DNA from 2 places in the Paenibacillus sp. FSL H8-0122 genome. Region 2 is predicted to be linked to the other one. Evidence: riboswitches for the same ligand, from Rfam matches in the RefSeq annotation. Region 2 holds a riboswitch; the other holds the start of a gene.

Region 1 (7,739 bases), 520 kb from region 2:
AGAAGAAAAAAGCCTGCAAGACCCTGTTCAAGGGTCCATCCGCTGAATCGAAGGAAGCCTTCGAAGCCCTTCATGAGCTGCGGATTGCGGCCAAGGAACTGCGGTATACGGCGAATGCGGCTGCTTTTGCGCTGAATCAGAAATTCCATGCCCATGAAGCCTTCTATAAGGACATCCAGGACCAGCTCGGACTCATTAATGACAAGCGGGTATGGCTTGAGACGCTGCAATCGATTGGACGCGAAGAGCTGGATGTCGGCAAAAAAGTCTGGGCCGCCTTCACCGATACGCTGCGTGCAGAGGTACTGGAAGCTCTTCATCAGAACGAGGTCGTCCCTGTTGCTGGTGCTGAGCCCCCAAAATAGGGCATCATAGCTGATCATCCTATCATTTACACAAAGGCAGGACACCGCATGTTATCCAAGCGGTATCCTGCCTTTTATCATAAGCGTCACGTACTATAGCATTCCGGCAGCCCATAATCCGCCTCTGCGGATCATCCGGCGCAGCGGCTCTGAAGAGAAGGAAGGCAGATGGTGCCCAGGCATCAGATAGACCACCCGGCCTTCGCCGAAGGTATGGCACCATGCCGCCGGTCTCATCGCTCCGTCATGAGGATATTCGGCCAGTACCGTTGTCTCGAAGTGGGGATGCTGCTCGAAATAGTAAGGCTCGTCCTCTATCACAAAATCAGAGATCCCCTCCATAATCGGATGCTCCGGCGCAGTCACCTTCATCTGAAGCGTCGTGAACGCCGGATGATGGGTGAACCGGGCACCGAGCATCGCCCCAAGCTCCTGATTACGCTGCAGGGATATGCCGTTGTGCACGACAAGCAGCCCGCCGCCGCCAGCCACATAAGCAAGCAGGGCTCCGCTCTGCGCAGCGGGCAACTGCTCCTCGGAGAATTCCGTATAGGAGACCACCAGCCTGCATTCTGTCAGCTCTGCCTGGTTCATCCGTCTGTAATCCTCCGTAGAGACCACCTGGAGCTCCGGCTCAAGGAGCTGCTCCAGCTCACGGTCTACCCCTTCGAAGGGATGATATTTCACTTCAGTATAGCTGCCGAACGCCAGTGCTTTGTATGAAGACATGATGTACACACCTCTCTTTTGCCAAGTTAGCCTGTCCTGAATGTTCGTGTCACCAGGGCCAGAGATTGCCGTCCAGATCGATATAAGCCGGTTCTTCGGCCAGATACATCTTGTGGTTATGAACGATCGTCATAATCTTGCCTGCTGATTCTTCAGGAGTTACAGGCGCCTCTGCATCCTTCTCCCCGTTCATATAGGTCTGCAGCCAGCCGGGATGGAAGACCAGCACTTGTCCGCCCATCGCACGCAGATGATTGTGCAGCAGCGAAGACTGCATATTAAGCGCGGCCTTCGACATACAGTAGCCATACATATTGATCCGCTTGTTCCGACCGATGCTTCCGGCCTCCGACGAGATATTAACCACCAGACGCTGGCGGCCTTGCAGCAGTAAGCCCATCAGTGCATTGCTCACCCTCAGCGCACCCAGCGTGTTCACGTTATAAATCTCCGCCATAGCTTCATCATCCATATCCACGAGCACCGTTGCATCATCAGACTTGTGGATAATCCCTGCGTTATTGATAATTATATCAAGGTGCCCTGTACTTCCGGCAATACTCCGCGCGGCCTCCTTTACGCTCCCTGCACTGCCGATATCGAGAGGGACCAGCCTCAGGCTATCCGGGTATTGCGCTTTCAAAGCTTCAAGTAGCGCAGGGTCCGGCAAATACTGTCCGGCAAACACCATGTATTTACTCTCTAAAAGAGAGCGAACCAGGTACAATCCGAGTCCACGGTCAGCACCGGTGACACAAGCAACCCTTTTCATAAGCTCCCCCCTCATATCTGCATGATTATGCACTGAGCCTAAGTTCATCCCTCTCACATTAGCATGGCCACCGGCCGTTAACAACGTCCTGCAAGGGAGGGGCAGGCTTAGCTGAACTTTCTTTTGCTTTAATTTTGAACTATGCTACAATCATGATTAATAGTTGTTAACAACACAATTGTTGACAACAGGTTTCATTCACTCTTACACAGGAAGGTGATTCTAAGGTGTCTATTCAACAGATCCATACTAAGGATGAACTACAGCAATATATCGGGCAGCCCGGCAAAAAACTGCTCTTCAAGCACAGCACCACCTGCCCGATCAGCGCCAAGGCCAACGAGGAATTCCAGGCCTATGCACAGCATTCAGATACGCCTGCAGCCGTGGTTCATGTGATCGAAGACCGTCCTGTCTCCAATCAGATTGCTGAGGATTTCGGGATCAAGCATGAATCCCCGCAGATTTTCCTGCTGGAGGACAGCGAGGTCCGCTGGAACACCTCACACTGGAAGATTACCCAAAAAGCGATAAAGGAAGCAGTGGAACAATGAGCGCGAACGTAATTGTCTATTCGACCTCCGGCTGCGGCGAATGCAATCAGGTGAAGCAGCTGCTGGAGAGCAAGGGCATTCCCTTCGAGGTCCGGGATGTGATGACCAGCTCCGTCTACCAGGAGGAAGTGGAGAAGCTGGGCTTCATGGGCATTCCAGTCACCGTATCCGGGGACCGGGCGGTCAAGGGCTTCAATCTCCCTGAGCTTCAGGAGCTTATGGATGCTGCTGTTCTGTAATATACGCAAAGGTGCTGTCCTCTCAACAGGAGCAGCGCCTTTTTTTTGCGATTCATCGATGAAATAACTGTATATTTATATATATCTGGAAAAGGAGGCTTGATCCTTTGAAATGGCTACAGGATGAGCATGCCGCCAAATGGCGTGAAGAAGGACAGCGTTATGTGCGCGACGTCAATCAATTCGTACATAAGGGCCTGACAGAAGGCTGGGACACAGCGGGAAATGAACCCGCAGAGGATACACGCGGGGCCCTCGCCGCCAAAATCTATAAGATGATTCGAGGAGCTAATGAGCACGGTGAGATTGCTGAGCTGCGGGAGCAATTGCCGGCGGCAACGTGGCCGCTGGCCGGGCACTTTCAACATGAGATGCAGGCGATTCGCGGTATCCATTTCATAAGTGATGATGCTGTAGTGTTCAGCACCGGCTCACCTTGGGAGAAGAATGCAGTTGTGGCTGTACATAAGGATGTTATTTCCGTATTCGACGAATTAAGCCTGGTTGGGGCATCTCCTGACAATCAGTTCTATGCACTCGCGGGCACGCAAGGGATTACTATTCTGCAATCCATGAACAGCGCATTACAGGGAGAAGTAGTGGCCGAGCTTTCGTGGCGGGAGCTGAATGGAACGATTCAAGCGCTGGACCCGGACTTTACCGTTTTGAACATAGACCGCCTGGATCAGGAGTTACCCTTGGAGCAAGTTATTCCTTTTAACGACGGTCAAGCGTTATTGCTTGTTACAAGTCAGGGGATTATCCTGGTCCAGCAATCGCAGGAGAAGCCATGGGAGGTGAAGCTGCTGCATCCTGACCTCGAAGAATATAAAGCAGATGAGATGGAGCATATTGAGATCGACATGCCGCATGGTGCTGTCTCTCCGGATGGAAGATGGGTTGCCTATGGCAGCCAGGGCAGTGATCATCTTTTATATGACACAGCTTCAGGACAGGTTCACTTATTCAATCCGGAATCCAGTTACCCGCACTATACTATATTTACGAAGGACCAGCATAGTGTATGGTACAATGCCTGCCACTTCTACAATGGCGTTACTCTTGCCGTGTCCCTTGAAGATCTAGAAGCAGGCAAGCTCCTGCCAGATCAGGAATATCCGGTCGTTAACGGGGAAGCCCGGGTGTATGCGGCGGCAGCGCTGAAGGACGGTGTTGTCATTGGCGATGCCTATGGCTACTTGAGGCTCGTTGATGTAGAGGGGCGGGAGCTGTGGCGTTATTATGCCGGAAGCACCATTTCCGGATTAGCTGTCAATCCGGATGAGACCATGCTGGCCGTGGGGACTTATGGAGGGATGCTGCATTTCCTGGACCTTCATGCCACTGAACGCAGCGACTATGAGATTACAACAGGAACCGTTCGTGAGGTGAAGCGGATTATTGTCTGGAAGAATCAGAATGGGCCGCTTTGGTGGTGAGCTGATACATGGGGAACCCTTCTTCTCCGCCGCCGTCTGCCAAAAATAAAAAACGGCGATTGAGCGAGATAAATGGCAGATAATCTGCTACATATATGAGTTTTCGCTTCCATTTGCATAACCAGTCAGCCATTTGCTGAAAACAAGGCGAATAGCACTCTTTTCCATTTTTACAACCCCCCTCTGAAGAGAGTATGATTCGTGTTGAAAGCAAATGAACGCATTCATGAAAATGAGCATATGCATGCACGCTGAATTTCCGTCATGTGGAAAACGGGGGAACCATCCGGCCGTCAGGCCGACTTGGGGTGAATCCGAAGGAGAATGCCACGCGCAGGTCTCCGGCAGGTAGGGCGACTCTCACCGTCCGAATCCGACAGCTAACCTCGTAAGCGTAAAGAGAGAGCCCTGATCCGCCACGCTTTTGTGCCAGGCGTCTTAAGCCTGTTACCCACAACCGCAGGCAGAGGTCCTCCTCTGCCTGCGGTTTTTTGCGCGCTGGAATGAACTGCACAGTATAGATTCAGGAAGGAACGTGACCACATGCCTGACCCCTTATCGCCCAAACTAACAGCCGCTGCCGGATACAACCCCTACACCCAGCAATATAGCGGTCCCGTCTATGCGCTTAGCTGCCTGCTGCTGGAGCAAGGCGCCCGCGCCGAACAAGCTGCAATCGCCACCTTCGTAGCACTCCATCCACTATGGCTGAAGGGCAGCCTCTCAGGGGACGGCGCTGCTGCGGCTGCCTACAGAGAGTGCATCCGCCAATGTGCCGTGCTCGCCCGGGACCGCAGCCGCTGCGCTTCTCCGCTGCTTAACTGGGACGATCACGTTGCCAGTGCCTTGTGGTATGGCATCCAGCTCCCCCTGCCCGACATCAGCCAGATTCTGGAGCGCAGCATCCCCGAGCTAAAGGCCCAGCTTAGAGGAATACGCGAACAGATGGCAGCCGCACATTCAGCCTTGCCTGCGGTCCACCGCCCTTCAGCGGGGTGAGACTGGGAATAACGCAGGTTGCAGGACGAACGAGGATGGATGTGGCGGAATTGGTTGGATGTGGCGGAATTAGGGTACGGATGCGACAAAAGGAGATGGTTAGCGGGCCATGCGGACTACAGATCCGCTATTTCAGCAAATGGGACCATTCCGAAGGCCATGCGGACTGAGAGGCGCTTAATTAACCAATTCCGTCTCATTTTGCGCTCCATACAGCCCTTTAGCGTCCTCTCAGTCCGCTCCGGGAAGATAATCAGTCTTTTTCACAAAATAAGGGCCGCTGAGTCCGCACCCCCCCCACAAAGTGGGGCTTTAGCGTAGGTGATGACTCAGGTACTTTTGCGGGGACCCCAAAACATATAAATTCTATCAAATAAAGCCGCAGCATCCGCCGCGACTTAATCCTTGACTCTCAGCATCAGCACCCATACAGTGCCTGGCTCACCTTACATAGCTAACCATCCCATGCACTGATCCTGTCTCCGCCGGCCGTTCACTACATAGAACTCAGCTCTTGCCCTTGCCACCCTTGCCGCCCTTGGCAAACCGCCAAAAAGCCATACAGCAGCCGAGCAGTCCGGCTCCCAGCAGAAGGGTCTGTAACGCCCCCAGCCAAGTCGACTGATCCGAGGGGATCAGGCTGCTGACAATAATGAGCGGGATAGAAACCGCGACCAGCACGGGGGTTTGTCTACTTTTCTTCACAACCATTCACCACTCCTAAAGACTAATACTACTAAGGTACACCATCTCCGGCGTTTTCACCAGTTCAGGGTCCGGGTAAGCAAGACTCCAGGGAATGATCGTCACATGATTTAAAGGATTCCGTATAATCCAGCACCTGTTTAAATGTCAAATCCTGTAGATCGACATTTTGGGGTGATCCAGTGGAAAATCCTCCTTATAAAATTTAATATTTATTAGTCAAGTCATTAATATCGTGTGCTCTTTCAATTCATTATAAAATGAATAACCCATCCTTAAAAGAATGGGCTTTTCTTACTCAGAAGAGTCTTTTTCGCACGATTAGTAATTCTTCACGCCATAATAGTCAAAATCAGCGAAGGAGTCATGCTGGTGAGCATCCACGGAACCAATGAAATTGAACAAGCCTGTAAACCCGCCAATCTCCCCCGGCTCCCCGTTCACGCCTTCATCCGACAAATAGAGAACATCGATATTTTCTACAAAAGCTCGCCAATCCCCGTTATCCCCGAAGCGGTAAAGGATACTCGCGATGCCTGCATTATAGATAAGCTTGAGCTCCGCTGTGTCTTCAGGGACTGGAATGTAATTGTGGACCAGCTCGATGCGCTCTCCCAGCTTGGCCTGTAGTACATACAGAACGGTGCCCTCTGATTCGGAGTGGGTCAAGTGAACATACAGCCAATTATTAGAATCATAGTATAGCCCCATACCGGCCGTTTCCGAGTAATGATCGGGGTGGAACTCCACCTTAGTTTGCACTTCATAATGAAGGGAGGTTGCACGCGTGGCCATAATCGCCGGATGGATCTGCGAGAAAAAAGAATTCTCTCCATGAATGCGTAAGTAACCCGGACGTTCAACCGTATTCACCCATGCCGCTTGCTGGTCCCGGTACGGAGTCAGAAAATGAAGATCATATTGCTCCTGATTAAAATCATCAAATACGTCATGAGAGATTCCATCGGCCTCTAATTCAACACCTGTCATCCCCTCAACTGCCATTTTCGCTACATTCGATCCATCCTTCATTTCCAGCCAGCCATCCTCTGTCCAATGCATTTTTTGAATAGAGGTTTCACGGCCTAATGGATTCATTAGCGTTCCTTCCACAGGGCGTGACATGAGATGAGCAATATACCATTCCCCTGTTTGGGTTTGAACTAATGAGCCGTGACCTGCTTTTTGCATAATTGAACTTGGATTATACATCTCAAAATGCCCGGCATCCGGATTACCAAGTGAAAATAGATGGCGCGGCGAGGAGGTGATGATCGGCTCTCCCGACGGATGCGGTTCATAGGGACCAAAAATATTCTCCGCACGTCCCAGCTCAACACCATGAGCATAACCAGTTCCGCCAGCAGCTAATAAAAGATAATACCTATCTCTATATTTATAGATCTGCGGTGCTTCAGCACAGCCGCGGCTGGTAAAGCCTTGCGTGACCCGGTGCCATGTTCCAACTATCTTGCCCTCGTTCAAATCAAATTCAGCGATCACAATATGTCCAGGGGCTTGGTACCCTTCACGGGTCTCCCATTCAAGGATGGACACATAGTGGTTACCGTCTTCATCATGGAAGAGTGCCGGATCGAAACCAATGGAGGTCAGATAGATGGGGTCCGACCAAGGTCCATGGATATCCTCTGCCCACATGGCATAGGAATCCGAGTTGAATTCACGGCCTGCCATGTTTAACATATGCGAATAAGCTAACCAGTACCGTTTCGCCCTAGGATCGTAGGATAGATGCGGCGCCCAGATCCCGGCCGGAGTATTGGTCCCCCTCAAATTCACTTCACCTTTATGTAATGCGGAGGCAGTCAGCATCCAATGGGCTAGATCGGTTGATTTGAAAATTTGAACGCCGGGATTCCAATGGAACGAGGATGTCGCAATATAATACACATCATCCACTCTAATAATAGAGGGAT
Region 2 (7,739 bases):
GTGCACATCCTTTCCATTCACTAATTATTTAATTTTAGCTAATAATGCGGCGATTGCAAACATATACATCCCGTAGATGCTTGTCACGGGAGGAATCATAGTATGAAGCCACATTCATTAAGGTATACCCTCATCTTCGCAGTCCTGGCTGTCCTCACCTTGCTTGGAGGCGGAATATGGTTTCTGTCAGGGCATAGCCCTGCCGTATGGACTGCCTCTGTTCCAAAAGAGGCCAAGTCCCCCGCCATTATCCCCCGGCAGCAGCCCGTGCAGTCCGATCTTTCAGATACGATCTACACATCGGAGACAGAGGCTTTAAGCCAGCGCGTGGTTGAATATCACATGGATGTGGAGCTCCTGCCGGGTGCGGAGACCCTGGTCGCCTCCGAGACGCTGACCTGGACCCATCCGGGCGCAAAGCCGGTCCAGGAGCTCTACTTTCATCTGTATCCCAATGCATTCTCATCCGCCGGCACCACCTTCATGAAGGAATCCGGGGGCACGCTTCGCGGTGATACCATGCCTGCAGGGGGTTACGGGAGCATTACCCTGACAGATTTGCGGACCTCCGAGGGCATTTCACTGATGCAGCGCACCCAATATGTGCAGCCGGACGACGGCAATGTCAATGACAGAACACTGCTCAAGGTCCATCTGCCGCAGCCGGTGAACGGCGGTGAGAGCGTTACGGTACGGCTTAAATTCGAGGTCAAGCTGCCGAAAATTTTCGCCCGGATGGGAACCGCTGACGACTTCGTGATGGCCGGACAGTGGTTTCCGAAGATTAGCGTCTATGAGCCTGCCGGCAGAAGAGGACTGAAGGAAGAAGGCTGGAACCTGCATCAATATCACGGCAACTCCGAGTTCTACAGTGATTTTGGAATTTACAATGTATCGATTTCTGTCCCGCCCGAGTATAAGGTCGCCGCAACCGGGTTTCCGGTGAGAGACGCCAAGGTTGTGAAGGGGCGCAAGATCTATCAGTTCTATGCAGATGACGTCCACGACTTCGCCTGGGCGGCCTCGCCTGATTTCGTGGTTGCCGAGAAGGCCTTCTCCGCGCCGCAGGTGCCCGGGGTGAAGATTAAGCTCTATCTGGACCCGCTGCATAAGCATCTCCAGGAGCGTTACTTCCAGGCGGCTGAGGCTGCACTGATGGCATTCAGCAAGTGGTATGGCCCTTATCCCTACTCCACCTTATCAATTGTTGTCCCGCCGGAGTCCGGCAACGGGGCCGGAGGCATGGAGTATCCGACCCTGATTACCGCCTTCGGCGCCACGGACACTTCACCGGGCACCTCCCTGGAGCGCACGATCATCCACGAGATCGGGCACCAATATTTCTACGGCCTGGTGGCCAGCAATGAATTCGAAGAAGCCTGGCTGGATGAGAGCTTCACCTCTTATGCCGAAGACCGGCTGATGGAACAGGAATACGGTGTGGTCTCCAGCCTCCCGCTGCAGTCCAGCCTGGTCTCCTCTTCACAGCCGCTTAAGCTGGAGACCTGGAAATACACCGGAGATGATGCCTACACGCGCAATGTATACATCCGGGGCAAGCTGGTGCTGAAGGATATCGAACGCATCGCCGGGACCAAGAATATGGACGCCATCCTCGCCGCCTATGCCCGCAAATACCGCTTCCAGCATCCGACCACCGCCGACTTCCAGAAGGTTGTGGAGAAAGTGACCAAGCAATCCTGGCAGACGTATTTTGAGCGGTATGTCTATAGCGGGGGGGCACCCGACTTCGCAGTTGACGATATCAGGCTTACGGTTAAACAAGACAACAGCGACAGCGGGGGGAGCCGCTATAGCGCTGTGGTCGATGTAAGCAATAAGGGCAGCCTGTACCCCGATGTTCCCGTGAAATTCACCTTCGCAGACGGGTACACGGTGCAGCAATACTGGAATGGCGAGGGTAAGGCTACCTCCTTTGAATTAACGTATAAAGCGCCGCTGGTCTCCGCAGAGATTGATCCGGGGCATTCCATTCTGCTGGAGAGCAGGCATCTTAATAATTTCAGAATGGCGGAGCTTGAGCCGCGTACACTCTCCCGCTGGACGCTTAGTGCATCAACTCTGCTTGAAACCCTGCTCGGAACTCTTGTCTGGTGAGGTGAAGGAATGGTGAAAAGCTCAATTGCCCGCGGTTGGATCAGCATGAAAGAGCAGTTCTATATATTGATCCTGCTATTTATTTACCGGCTGTTCTGGGGATATTTCCTGTACAAATTCATTAAAAGCGCGGTTGTCCCCGTCCTGCTCCGCTACCCGGATGCGAACGCCGGCGGCAGCGGAATAGGCAGGCTGCTGTATTATATCGAGGGGCAGACCGCGCTGCGCACCGACCCCGCCGTCCAGCACTGGCTGTGGATGCTGCTTGCGCTGACAGTGCTAAGGCTGCTGGTGACTCCCTTTATCCGTGCAGGGCTGCTGCACGAGCTTCACCAGGAGCGCGCCGGAGCGCGGGGACTGTTCTTTTTTCCCGGAATGAGAAAATATGGGCTGCCGGTGCTGGTGTTCAGCCTCGTTGAATGGGCGCTAACCCTCCTGCCGCTCTATTGGCTGCTTCCGCGTATGTACCGTCATCTGCTCAGCGGCGTTCTCGATGTACAGCTCCTGCTCAAGCTGGTGCCTTATGTACTGGGCTGGCTGCTCTATCTCTTCCTTGTCCGCAAGCTTCTGCTCTATATGCAGTTCGGCTATACCGCAGGTACCGGTATGTTCTCCTCGCTGCTGATCTGCCTGAAGGTGCTGCTGCCTTCCATTGGTATATCCATCGTTCTGGGGGCGGGAAGCCTGGCCGTCATTCTGCTCTGCAGCGCCTCTGCTCTGTTCTATCCCGGTTTGCCGGCCCTTATGCTCCGCCAGGCAGCTCCGCTGCCCTCCACGCTGTTCAATATGTGGGGGATCGCTGCCCAGTACCACCTCTGGTCCAGTAAATCATTTCCACAATAATAAGCTGCTGAAGCGGCATACTAAAGAGAGTCACAGCCCCTCTATCCGGGAGCAGGACTCTTTTTTGCTTGAACGGAGGACAAAAGCATTTGCAAAAGGCTAAATCCTCTGATACAATGATGGCTGTACCAGTAGTAACAAAGTTGTAATCTTTCAAGCAAAATCTTCCGTAACTATTGCAATTTAAGCTATGCCGATAAGTCACTGTTCTGGTGCACAAAACGCCGAATTCCCTGCACCGGGAAGTGGGGGAACCATATTTTGGGTGAATTGATCTCGCTTTAGAGGGGTCATAGGGGAACCTTCTACCGAATCCTTAAGCTAACCTCGCAGGCCCTGGAAGGAGTACATCTTTTGATTAGTCAGAATTTCAAGAAAAAATGCACCGCAGCAGCGCTGGGTCTTGTGATGGTATTCACACTCGGAGCGGGCAGTGCCTTCGCAGATTCCAAAATGGATACTGTGATTTCAAAAACCATTGGAACGTCGTATAAAACCGGAGGCACAACCACCAGCGGCTTCGACTGTTCCGGATTTACCAAGTATGTGTTCAAGAATGTCGGGCTTACCTTGCCCCGCACCTCCAAAGCACAGTACAAAGTTGGAACAAGTGTATCCAAGAGCAACCTGCGTTCAGGTGATCTCGTGTTCTTCAATACTCTGGGTAACGGAGTGTCCCATGTCGGTATTTATGTTGGAAACGGGAAGTTCGCACAGTCCTCAAGTTCACGTGGTGTAACCATCAGTTCGATGAGCCAGTCCTACTGGGCCAACCGCTACGTTGGCGCCAAACGAGTAATGAGCACAACAGCCTACCAAGCTGTCGCTTACGATTGAACCCTTGAAGCATACCCCGAATATTTCAGCCTCTAACAACTAAATGTAACTTATACGAGCCCGGGATGATTATTGCCGTAATCATTTCCGGGTTTTTCCTTTTCCTTATTCTACCTTTTACACCGAATTCGCAGCCTTGAAACAGCATTTTCTTGCAAAAATAAAGAAATTATCATATAAATTAACCCCTGCGCATAGATATGAGTCTTTCGAAAGGGCTATAACTCTAAAAAACAGCAAAAAAGATGCATTAATATGTTATAAGTGATTGCCAAGCGCCTTAGTCTTTGTTACAATTATCGCAGTGATCTTTTAGTAACATTTTTGTAATTATTGAATCGCTTTTAACAAAGGTTTTGTCATGTATTGAATGAACCGCTAATCCTAATCAACAGTCGTGCCGAGTTCCCTAATGAATTAGGGAAACGGGGGAACCACTTTGGGTGAATTGACCTCCTATTCTAAGAGGGGTCATAGGGGACCTTCAACCGAACCCTTAAGCTAACCTCGTAGGCATTGGAAGGGGTATTTACTTTTGAAGAAGAAGCTAGCAGCCGCAGTACTAAGCTTGTCCATTATCTTCACCATCGGAGCAGGAAGCGCTTTCGCGGATTCCAAAATGGATAAAGTGATCGACAAAGCCATCGGAACCAAATACGTGTCCGGCGGTACATCAACTAACGGGTTTGATTGCTCCGGATTTACAATGTATGTTTTTGATAAGATCGGCATTAACCTGCCCCATCAATCCGGCTCCCAATATCAGATGGGCTCTGCTGTATCCCGTGACGAGATGAGACCGGGCGATCTTGTATTCTTCAATACAAGCGGTAAGGGCGTATCCCATGTCGGTATTTATGTTGGTGACGGCGAATTCGCCCATGCCTCTTCCTCACGTGGTGTAACCATCAGTTCGCTGAGTGACAGCTATTACGTCAACCGCTACGTTGGCGCCAAGCGAATCATGAGTACAGATGCCTACAAGACTGTAGCTTCGGATTCCCAAGACAACGATGATGTACAATAATCCTTTGTAACCTAACGCTCTTTTCCGAGATTTTTGCCGAAATCTTGGAGAAGGGCTTTTTTTGTCTATAAAATTACTTACCCGTCTCTATATTTGTAAAACACCGATTCTGCACTTTCGGAAAATATATTTTGGCGTTTGTCAAGTTTCTGTATTTCCGCAAGGAATTTGCGTCGAAACTCGCTGTTTTTGTATATAATTAATATAAAGAATGATAAGAATAAATTGATTTCCCCTGGAAGGAGGCCTCCCCTAATGATTAGCTCCCCGCTAACCTTTTACGTGGTGCCTATGGAGCCGCAGCATGCCGCTGAGATCTGTGAGTGGAGCTACAAGCCTCCGTATAATATTTACGGCTGGATGTCCTGGGAGCAGATGCAGGCGCTGGGCGTGGAGTTCGGAGACCCGCAGCTGCGCAGCGAGCAATATGTGTCGGTAGTGAACGGACAAGGCGTTCTGTGCGGCTTCGCCCAGCTCTTTCCGATGGAGGGGGTAGTCCGGCTTGGAGTCGGAATGCGGCCCGATCTGTGCGGTCATGGAATGGGGCATCTGTTCATGAAGGCTATTGTGCAGGCAGCACAGGCCCGTTACCCGGAACGCGAGATCGATCTGGAGGTGCTGACCTGGAACCAGCGCGCCATCCGCGCCTATCAGAAATGCGGGTTCACCATAACAGATACCTATGAGCGCCGTACCCCGACGGGCAATAAGCCTTTTTATTGCATGGTCTATGAGGAATAGCACCGGAGAATGAGGTGTTTTCAAAAAAATGGATCATTTGTGTTCATTTTTTTGACACACATACTATGATAACGCTTCACCATCCGCTATAATGGAGTCAGCAGCTTACATGGAGGGACGGATGCAGATGCAGAAATGGATCATGAGCGGTTTGTTTTTTGCCGCCTGTGCCTTTGCAGTAATCTTAATGTTTACCTTACCCGGTAAATCCGAGGTGGCGGAACAGAACAAACCGACCATGCCGGAGGTTGTGCTGGACGCTGCGGGCGCAGAAGCCACAGTGAAGGCCAATTGTATCTCCTGCCACGGTGACCAGCTTCAGGGCGGGGCGGGGCCCAGCCTGCAGCAGGAAGGCACTTCACATGACGCAGCTCAGATCTACAGCATAGTCACCAAGGGCCGCGGACAGATGCCCCCCTTCAAAGACAGGCTGGCCCCTGAAGAGATTGCGAATGTAGCCCTATGGCTGGCCGAGAAGAAATAATCCGCAACCTGTACTCACACCATGCTCCTTATTCTAAATGTATAATGCCCGTGACGAGGATAACGAATGATCCTTGCACGGGCATTTTCTATTGATCAGATATTCCTGTTGTCTCCATAGGGGCCTTGTCCTCTAGCGGGTCTTCTCGAATGCCTCATTAAATTCATGCGCCTGGCGGAGATCAAGCTTCTCCACATCTGCAGCCAGCCGCAGAACAACCGTCTTGTAATCAATGGTGATATGCGGGTGATGGTCAAAGGCCTCCGAAATTGCCGCTACCTCATCCACAAAGGCAATTCCCTTCATATATTCACTGAACATATATTTGCGCACCAGCCTATCCCTCTCCAGCTTCCAGCCCTCAAGCTTGCCGATCTGCTCCTGCAGTTGTTCCTCAGTTAATTGCAATTCGTTTCCTCCCTTGCTAAGTTAACGGTTCCTTCAGCCTGCTCTTCTTCTTCAAATAAAACATCCCTCAGCTTCTGAAAGTCCAAGGGATGTGCCAGGCCAAAGATTTTTGATTAAATGTATTCTGACATCCCGGAAATTAGTACTCCACTTCCAATTTTAACATGGCCGGATGCCCGGGACAAACCCGCTGCCGCATTTTCCCCCTGCTTTATACAAGAACGACCGAAGCCAGATCCTCATCACCCAGCAGAATATTAATGCGGTGTGTTTCTTTATCGTACATCACAACTCCGCTGCCCACCTGAATGACCGGCTCGTTGCCCAGCGCGTAGAACAGGTCTTCTGCAAGCGCCTCCCACACCTCCTGCCTCGATTCCTCCGGCAGATTCGTCCACTCTTCAGGCTCCATTTCAAAAAAAATGTACCCGTCTGCAATCCGTCCAACGGCTCCTGTCAGTTCAACCAGAATTTCACCGTAATCCCTGCCATGCTTAACTCCCACATCAATCACTCCGTTTTCTTCGCTGATGAATAATAACCTACCTTATCTATTATAGCCGAAAAAATCACTTCACAAAAAAGGGAATGATGTCGATAAAGAAGAATATACGTGATTTGGTTACGAACAGAGTGTTCTCCCGCGGTTCAAGGACGAATTAGCGGTTAGTCGATCACTTCTTAATTCTCATGGACGAGGTGCATAAATGGAAATCTCAACAATTCTAGGCCTGGTGTTTGGTCTGATCGCAGTAATCTGGGGGATGATACTCAAGCATGCTCCGCTTGCAAGCTTGAACAACCCCGCTGCCTATGTCATTATTTTTCTTGGCACGGCTGCCTCTATCTTCATGGCCTTTCCGATGTCGGAAGTCAAGAATTTCCCTAAGCTGTTGAAGATCCTGTTTACGAAGAAAAAGATGGTCGGTAAGCCCGAACTGATTACCATGTTCATGGAATGGGCATCCATTACCCGCCGCGAAGGGCTGCTCGCTCTGGAGTCCAATGTCGATGAAATTGAAGATAACTTCCTCCGTAACGGCATGCGGATGATTATTGACGGCAATGATCAGGAGTTCGTCCGTGATGTATTAATGGAAGATATTCATGCCACTGAAGACAGACATAAAGCCGGAGCCTTGATCTTCTCCCAGGCTGGGATGTATGCCCCTACACTAGGGGTACTCGGGGCTGTTATCGGGCTGATCGCCGCCTTGGGGGATATGAGTAACATGGACGTCCTGGCCCACGCGATTGCCGGTGCCTTCATTGCAACCCTGC

What was found. Region 2 has a riboswitch for cyclic di-AMP ahead of NSS64_RS28145 (C40 family peptidase). Riboswitches for the same ligand answer to the same signal wherever they lie in the genome.
Region 1: it holds a riboswitch for cyclic di-AMP, as region 2 does, so the genes downstream of both, NSS64_RS25940 (hypothetical protein) here and NSS64_RS28145 (C40 family peptidase) in region 2, are expected to answer to the same signal.

The regions. Positions count from the first base shown of each region.
Region 1 covers NZ_JBBOTB010000001.1:6,069,438-6,077,176, forward strand. The annotation lists gene NSS64_RS25910 (CHAD domain-containing protein) at 1-365, shown strand, start outside; gene NSS64_RS25915 (ThuA domain-containing protein) at 459-1,094, opposite strand; gene NSS64_RS25920 (SDR family NAD(P)-dependent oxidoreductase) at 1,144-1,866, opposite strand; gene ytxJ (bacillithiol system redox-active protein YtxJ) at 2,094-2,420, shown strand; gene NSS64_RS25930 (glutaredoxin family protein) at 2,417-2,659, shown strand; gene NSS64_RS25935 (WD40 repeat domain-containing protein) at 2,767-4,098, shown strand; cyclic di-AMP (ydaO/yuaA leader) riboswitch at 4,338-4,507, shown strand; gene NSS64_RS25940 (hypothetical protein) at 4,642-5,097, shown strand; gene NSS64_RS25945 (hypothetical protein) at 5,605-5,802, opposite strand; gene NSS64_RS25950 (family 43 glycosylhydrolase) at 6,124-7,739, opposite strand, start outside.
Region 2 covers NZ_JBBOTB010000001.1:6,585,173-6,592,911, forward strand. The annotation lists gene NSS64_RS28135 (M1 family aminopeptidase) at 103-2,118, shown strand; gene NSS64_RS28140 (hypothetical protein) at 2,128-2,961, shown strand; cyclic di-AMP (ydaO/yuaA leader) riboswitch at 3,174-3,312, shown strand; gene NSS64_RS28145 (C40 family peptidase) at 3,370-3,798, shown strand; cyclic di-AMP (ydaO/yuaA leader) riboswitch at 4,187-4,329, shown strand; gene NSS64_RS28150 (C40 family peptidase) at 4,334-4,825, shown strand; gene NSS64_RS28155 (GNAT family N-acetyltransferase) at 5,081-5,566, shown strand; gene NSS64_RS28160 (c-type cytochrome) at 5,694-6,050, shown strand; gene NSS64_RS28165 (4a-hydroxytetrahydrobiopterin dehydratase) at 6,183-6,458, opposite strand; gene NSS64_RS28170 (hypothetical protein) at 6,670-6,963, opposite strand; gene motA (flagellar motor stator protein MotA) at 7,166-7,739, shown strand, end outside.